3 regions of the Allobosea rubneri genome follow, and region 3 is predicted to be linked to each of the others. Evidence: predicted binding sites of a transcription regulator. Region 3 holds the regulator's gene; each other region holds the start of a gene.
The links. Region 3 encodes PhoB, which activates phosphate uptake and scavenging genes when phosphate is short. Its sites were predicted from a motif close to TGTCATNNANCTGTCAT; they were not measured.
Positions count from the first base shown of each region.

Region 1: a site for PhoB is predicted at 1,437-1,453, ahead of RKE40_RS13075 (BtaA family protein). Genes of this name have one in related genera too.
Region 2: a site for PhoB is predicted at 959-975, ahead of RKE40_RS09540 (RNA degradosome polyphosphate kinase). Genes of this name have one in related genera too.

Region 1 is NZ_JAWDID010000017.1:5,727-7,989, forward strand. It holds gene RKE40_RS13070 (class I SAM-dependent methyltransferase) at 1-89, opposite strand, end outside; gene RKE40_RS13075 (BtaA family protein) at 134-1,387, opposite strand; gene msrB (peptide-methionine (R)-S-oxide reductase MsrB) at 1,604-2,035, shown strand; gene RKE40_RS13085 (LysR substrate-binding domain-containing protein) at 2,148-2,263, shown strand, end outside.
Region 2 is NZ_JAWDID010000011.1:11,035-13,297, reverse strand. It holds gene RKE40_RS09545 (acyl-CoA desaturase) at 1-763, opposite strand, end outside; gene RKE40_RS09540 (RNA degradosome polyphosphate kinase) at 1,087-2,263, shown strand, end outside.
Region 3 is NZ_JAWDID010000068.1:17,583-19,845, forward strand. It holds gene phoU (phosphate signaling complex protein PhoU) at 1-401, shown strand, start outside; gene phoB (phosphate regulon transcriptional regulator PhoB) at 431-1,129, shown strand; gene RKE40_RS26290 (YnfA family protein) at 1,134-1,454, opposite strand; gene RKE40_RS26295 (NUDIX hydrolase) at 1,451-1,882, opposite strand; gene RKE40_RS26300 (GcrA family cell cycle regulator) at 1,954-2,263, opposite strand, start outside.

The DNA.
Region 1 (2,263 bases), on a different contig from region 3:
GGCGGCTGCAGGCCGTCGACCAGCCCATCGCGGCCGAGCAGGTAGAATTTGCGGGTGGCATCGTAGATGTGCCGCTGGAAGCGGTACATCCGGTCCATCAGCCCGGCTGCATCCTCGCTGTGCCGGACCGCGCTCACGCCTGCGCCCCGCCCTGCGTATAGAGATGGAAGGCGCCATAGATCGATGAGCGATCGCGCGCGCCGAGCTCGCGGCTGCGCATCTCGTGATACTGCCACTGCGACAGGATCGCGTCCGGCACCCGCCCCGGCAGCAGCCGCTCATCGGCGGCGGTGCGGAAGATCACCCGCGCGCCTGGTGCCGCCGTGCGGGTGATCTGAGACCACAGCGCCGTCAGCTCGGCATCGTTCATCCAGTCTTGCGCGTCGAGCAGGACATAGCCATGGCAGCTCGCCGCCGGCTGCTGCGCGAGATAGGCGGTGACCGAGCCCTGATGGTAGCCGACCCGGCCGGCCCGTTCGCGCACCGTCTCGAAATGGTGCGGCTCGAGATAGGGCGGGACCGAAGCATCCGGCCCCGGTCCATAGCCGCGGCCGAAGGCCTGCCAGGCGAAGTAATTGGTCTTGAGATCGAAGCCGCAGGCCAGTCGCTCCAGCCGGTGGCGCAGCACGTTGCGTATGCCGGCATCGCCATCGGCGGCCAGCGCCTCATATTGCGCCGGCGGGATGCCGAGCCCGTAGAGCGAGGCCGGCTGGCGCACCAGCCAACGCACCAGCCTCTTCTCGAAGACCGGCGCGAGATGGGCCTCGAACAGCGCCCGCTGTTCCTCCATCGACTTCGCCTCCAGCATGATCCGCGGATCGCAGCCGAGCCGGCGGCCGAGAAAATGACCGGCGCCGATAAAGCGACCGAGCAGGCCGTGGCGGTAGAAATTGCGGGCGAACGCCTCGATCCGCCGCCGCCCGGTCAGGCTCCGCCCTTCCCAATAGGCGCGACTGACCGCGTCGAGCCGCGGCGCGATGGCGCGGTCATAGAGCGCGACATTCGCCTTGGACTGTGCCTCGCCGAAGAAGCGCCGGAAGGTCGGCTGGTCCTCGATCTCGGCCAACGCCGCGAGCTTGAGGTGGCCGAGCGCGATATGGGCACCGTTGAGGTCGACGGCGCTGATCCTGGCCGGGTCGGCGGTGAGATAGGACAGGATGTTGCAGGAGCCCGAGGCGATCGCGACGAGATGGTCGCCCGGTTGCAGCGCCAGCGCCTCCATGTCGACGACCGGGTCCTCCCAGATCTGCGGGTAGACCAGACCGGAGAAGGCGAGCGTGAACATCCGCTCCAGCAGACCGGCGCGCGAGAGCGCCTTGCTGCGATGGACTGCGTTGTTGAGCCCGAGGCTGGTGTTGCGCTTGACCGCCCTGACCGTCTGCGTCACGCCTGCCTCGATGTCACGATTGCAATGGCGAGCCGACTAGAGGAGTCGCGTGACGGTTGGGTGACGCGGGACGGCGCCGGAGAAGAACTCGGTCTCGGCCGAACGCGAACGTGAAGCGGGCGACGCGCCGCCCCCCTGAAATCAGGAAGACAAATCCCCATATCTCGCGCCACACTCCCGATGAGACAGCGCGGAAAGGAGCCTTGCATGGGCCTGATGGACATGTTCGCCAAGACGGGGAAGCCGGAGCGCGAATTCCCCTTCCAGCTCAGCGACGCCGAATGGCGCGAGAAGCTGACGCCCGAGCAGTATTACGTGCTGCGTGGCCACGGCACCGAGCGCGCCGGCTCCTGTGCCCTGAACTTCGAGAAGCGTGCCGGCACCTTCTCCTGCGCCGGCTGCGACCAGCCGCTGTTCAAGGCCGGCAAGAAGTTCGAGAGCGGCACCGGCTGGCCGAGCTTCGACCAGCCGCTCCAGGGCTCGGTCGAGGAGAGCGAGGACTACAGCTTCGGGATGCACCGGGTCGAAGTGCACTGCGCCAATTGCGGCGGCCATCTCGGCCATGTCTTCCCCGACGGCCCGCCGCCCACCGGCCTGCGTTACTGCATCAACGGTGTCGCGATGAATTTCGCGCCTGAAGTGGGGTAAGCACACTTGTCGTCATGGTCGGGCTTGTCCCGACCATGACGACAAGTGCCAGCCGATAGCCCATTCTCTCGTCATCCTGTAGCTTCGCCCGAGCTGTTGCCGGAGCGCCAGGATGCGGCCACCGATCGATACCGACCTGCTCAAGACCTTCGTCACGATCGTCGAGACGCAGAGCTTCACCCGCACCGGTGACCGGCTGCACCGAACGCAGCCGGCGATCAGCATGCA
Region 2 (2,263 bases), on a different contig from region 3:
CGAGGATCAGGTAATAGGTCGGGTCCCACTGCCACCAACGGAAGCCCTGGCGCACGCTGTACTGATAGGCATGGTGGTTGTTGTGCCAGCCTTCGCCCATGGTGATGATCGCCAGCCACCAGTTGTTCCGGCTCTCGTCGCCGGTGACGTAGTGCTTGTCGCCATGCACATGGGCGAGCGAGTTGATGCAGAACGTGCCGTGGTAGACCAGCACGGTCGAGATGAAGAAGCCGACGAACAGGCCCGACCAGCCATCGATGGCGAAGCAGGCGAGGGCGAGCAGGATCGCCGGCGCGAGTTCGAAGCGGTGCAGCAGCTGAAGCTCGGGGAAGCGGGTGAGATCGGTGACGGTCGAGCCGTCGAACTCGTGGTGCTGGCGGCTGAAGATCCAGCCGACATGCGAATAGAAGAACGAGCTCTGCACCGGCGAGTGCACATCGTGCTCGGTGTCGGCGAAGCGATGATGATGCCGGTGCTTCGAGGCCCACCAGATCACGCTCTTCTGGGCCGTCGATTGGGCGAGGAAGGCGAGGACGAACTGGCCGATGCGGCTGATCTTATAGGAGCGATGCGAAAAGTAGCGGTGATAGCCGGCCGTGACGGCGAACATGCGCAGCCAGTAAAGCCCGAAGCAGAGCCAGAGCGAGGTCGCGCTCACGCCGCTCCAGAGCGCGCCGAAGCAGGCGAGATGCGCCAGGATGAAGGGCACTGCCGAGGGGTAGACGATGTCGTCATGGTCGTGGGCTGAAGAGAGTTCTGACAAGATCGTTCTCTGGAAATGTCTGGCGCGGCATGCGGGATTCGCATGCGACCAAACAGGAGAGCGAGTTTGAGCGCAAGGTTCCCGAGCCCTTATGGCGACAATTGCGGCAGCGGGCCGCACGGCATGCGCCGCCGTCATGGGAAAAGGGCCGGAACGCACCCGCCGCGAGCATTGCTCATGGCGTTGGACCTCGAATGTCATCGAAGCGTTACGCTAGGATGCCTTGAGGGTGAGTGGGCCGATGGTCGGCCGACGGCAAACCGACACAGACGACAGCTACAGGATCGGCAGTGACACGAGCGGCAGCGGCGAAGGCGAGGCGAATGAACCAGGATCTGGCCGAAGCGGCGGCTTCGAGGGCAGCGACGCCGGCACCGGACGCCACGGTGCTCACTATCGACCATGAGCTGCGCCAATCGCCGCAGCGCTTCATGAATCGCGAACTGTCCTGGCTGCAGTTCAACCGCCGGGTGATGGAGGAAGCCTCCAACCGCAACCATCCGCTGCTGGAGCAGCTGCGCTTCCTCTCGATCTCGGCCAACAATCTCGACGAGTTCTTCATGGTCCGGGTCTCCGGGCTGCGCGAGCAGCTCAAGGCCGGCGTGGTGACGCCGAGCCAGGACGGGCTGAGCCCGGCCGAGCAGCTCGTCGCATTGGGGGCGGCGGTGTCCGACCTGACCCGCGACCAGCAGACGCGCTGGGTCGAGCTCAGGCAGGACCTGCAGGACAACCGGATCATCTTGCTGAAGGCTGCCGATATCGGCCCGCAGGAGCGTGTCTGGCTCGAGGATCGCTTCCTGCACTATGTCTTCCCGGTGCTGACGCCGCTCGCGATCGACCCGGCCCATCCTTTCCCGTTCATCCCGAATCTCGGCTTCAGCCTGGCGCTGGCCCTGGAGCGCATCAGCGACGGGCGCGCGCTCGACGCGCTGATCCGCGTCCCCGGCAAGATCGACCGCTTCATCGAGGTGCCTGATCTCGCCCGCGATGGCGTGCAGCGCTTCATCATGCTCGAGGACCTGGTCTCGCTGTTCATCGGCAAGCTCTTCCCCGGCTACGAGATCAAGGGCACCGGTTCCTTCCGAATCATCCGCGACTCCGATCTCGACATCGAGGAGGAGGCCGAGGATCTGGTGCGCGTCTTCGAGAGCATGCTGAAGCAGCGCCGCCGCGGCGTCGTCATCCGCCTCGAGCTGCATGCCGACACGCCGGACCACCTGCGCCAGCTGATCGTGCGCGAGCTCCGGGTCGATCCTGACGAGATCGTGATCGTCGACGGGATGATCGGCCTGAACGAGCTCTCGCAGCTCGTCGGGGTCGACCGGCCTGACCTGAAGTTCAAGCCCTACAATGCCCGCTTCCCCGAGCGGATCCGCGAGCATGGCGGCGACTGCTTCGCCGCGATCCGCCAGAAGGACCTGATCGTCCACCACCCCTATGAGAGCTTCGACGTCGTCGTGCAGTTCCTGCAGCAGGCGGCGCGCGATCCCAATGTCGTGG
Region 3 (2,263 bases):
CCGTCGCGATCTCCGGCCAGTTCTCGCCGCCGCACCGCGCCGTGGTCGGGCTCGAGCATATGAGCCGCCTGGTGCAGGCTCAGCTCAAGGACGTGCTCGACGCCTATGCCGCCAGCAACGAGCAGAAGGCGATGGAGGTCTGGCGCCGCGACGACGAGATCGACGCGCTCTACACCTCGCTCTTCCGCGAGCTCCTGACCTATATGATGGAAGATCCGCGCAACATCACCTTCTGCACGCATCTCCTGTTCTGCGCCAAGAACGTCGAGCGCATCGGCGACCACACCACCAACATCGCCGAGACGATCCATTACCTGATCACCGGCCAGTCGGTGGAGGAGAGCCGTCCCAAGCTCGACACCACCAACATCCTGGTCGACCTGCCCGCAGCCAATGGCTGAGCGGACGGGCGCCTGAGCGGAGGCCGGACATGCCTGCACGCATCCTGATCGTTGAGGACGAAGAGCCGCTGACCCTGCTGCTCCGCTATAATCTCGAAGCCGAGGGCTTCGAGGTCGACAGCGTCGCGCGCGGCGACGACGCCGAGCTGCATCTGCGCGATCATACGCCCGATCTCGTCCTGCTCGACTGGATGTTGCCCGGCCTTTCCGGCATCGAGCTCTGCCGGCGCCTGCGCGCCCGCCGCGACACCGAGCGCGTGCCGATCATCATGCTGACGGCGCGCGGCGAGGAGACCGAGCGGGTGCGCGGCCTCGCCACCGGCGCCGACGATTATGTCGTCAAGCCGTTCTCGCTGCCGGAGCTGATCGCCCGCATCCAGGCGCTGCTGCGCCGGGTCAAGCCCGGCCATGTCGTCGGCATGCTGACCGCCGGCGATCTCGAGCTCGATCGGACGACGCGGCGGGTGCGCCGCGGCGGCGCCGAGCTGCATCTCGGCCCGACCGAGTTCCGCCTGCTCGAATTCCTGATGCAGGCCCCGGGCCGGGTCTATTCGCGGGCCCAGCTGCTCGACGCCGTCTGGGGGCGCGACGTCTATATCGACGAGCGCACCGTCGACGTGCATGTCGGGCGCCTGCGCAAGGCGATCACCCCCGACGACGCCAAGGACCCGCTGCGCACCGTGCGCGGTGCCGGCTACGCCTTCGACGAGACCTTCGCCCGCGGCTGAGGCTTCAGCGCGGCGCGGCGACAATCACCGCCGCGCCCGCGAGACACAGCACCGCCCCAGCCAGATCGAAGCGATCCGGCGGGACCTTCTCGACCAGCCACATCCAACCCAGTGACGCGACGATGTAGATCCCGCCATAGGCGGCAAAGGCGCGCCCGGCGGCGGCGCTGTCGATCAGCGTCAGGAGCCAGGCGAAGAGCGCCAGGGCGAGGAGCCCCGGCAACAGCCACCAGGCCGATTTGCCGAGCTTGAGCCAGGCCCAGAACGAGAAGCAGCCGGCGATTTCGGCCAAGGCGGCGCCGAGATAGATCGCGAAACCGGTCATGGCGCTTCGGCCAGCCGGGCAAAGACCGGGCGGTAGGCTTCAGAGGCCAGCGGCGACAGAGCGCGGGCATCGGCGAAGGCGAACCAGCGGATCTCGCTATGCTCGTCATTGGCGATAGCCGGATCGCCGCCATCCCAGCCTGTGACGCTGAACAGATGCCACAGGGCCGGCGAGACGCCGTCGCTCTCCGTCGTCTCGATCGTGGTGAAGTGCGCGAATGTGGTCGGCGTGATGCCGATCTCCTCCTGCAATTCGCGGATCAGGGCCTGATCGGCCGTTTCGCCGGGCTCGACATGCCCGCCGATCGTGTCCCAGCAGGATGGCCGGTTCCGGCGATGCGATGCCCTCAGCCCGAGCAGTACGCGTCCGCCCCGGATCGGCAGGGCGCAGGCATATTCGACAGGGCCCGCGGTTTCGTCGGTGCGCATCGGCGTCTCTCCCACCAATAGAAAAGCCGGCCCGAAGGCCGGCTTTGATGGCTCGATCGGTTCCTGCCGGATCAGGCGCGCACCTTGCGGTCGCGGCGCCGATCCGTTGCCGGCTGGTAGGCGATGCGGGCGTGATAGCCGCAATAGGGCATGCCGGTCAGCGAGCGGCCGCCGCAGAAGCGGAACTCAGGCGAGGTCGGGTCGCCCATCGGCCAGCGGCACATATACTCGCGCAGGTCCATGATGGTGACGCGCTCGGAGAACGGGATCACCACCTCCTCGGCGGGCGCCGGGACGTGCTCGGCTTCCGGCTCCGCCTCGATCTCCGGGACGAATTGCGGGGCGAGCGCGGTGTTGCCGCGGGTCATGCCGCCACCGCCC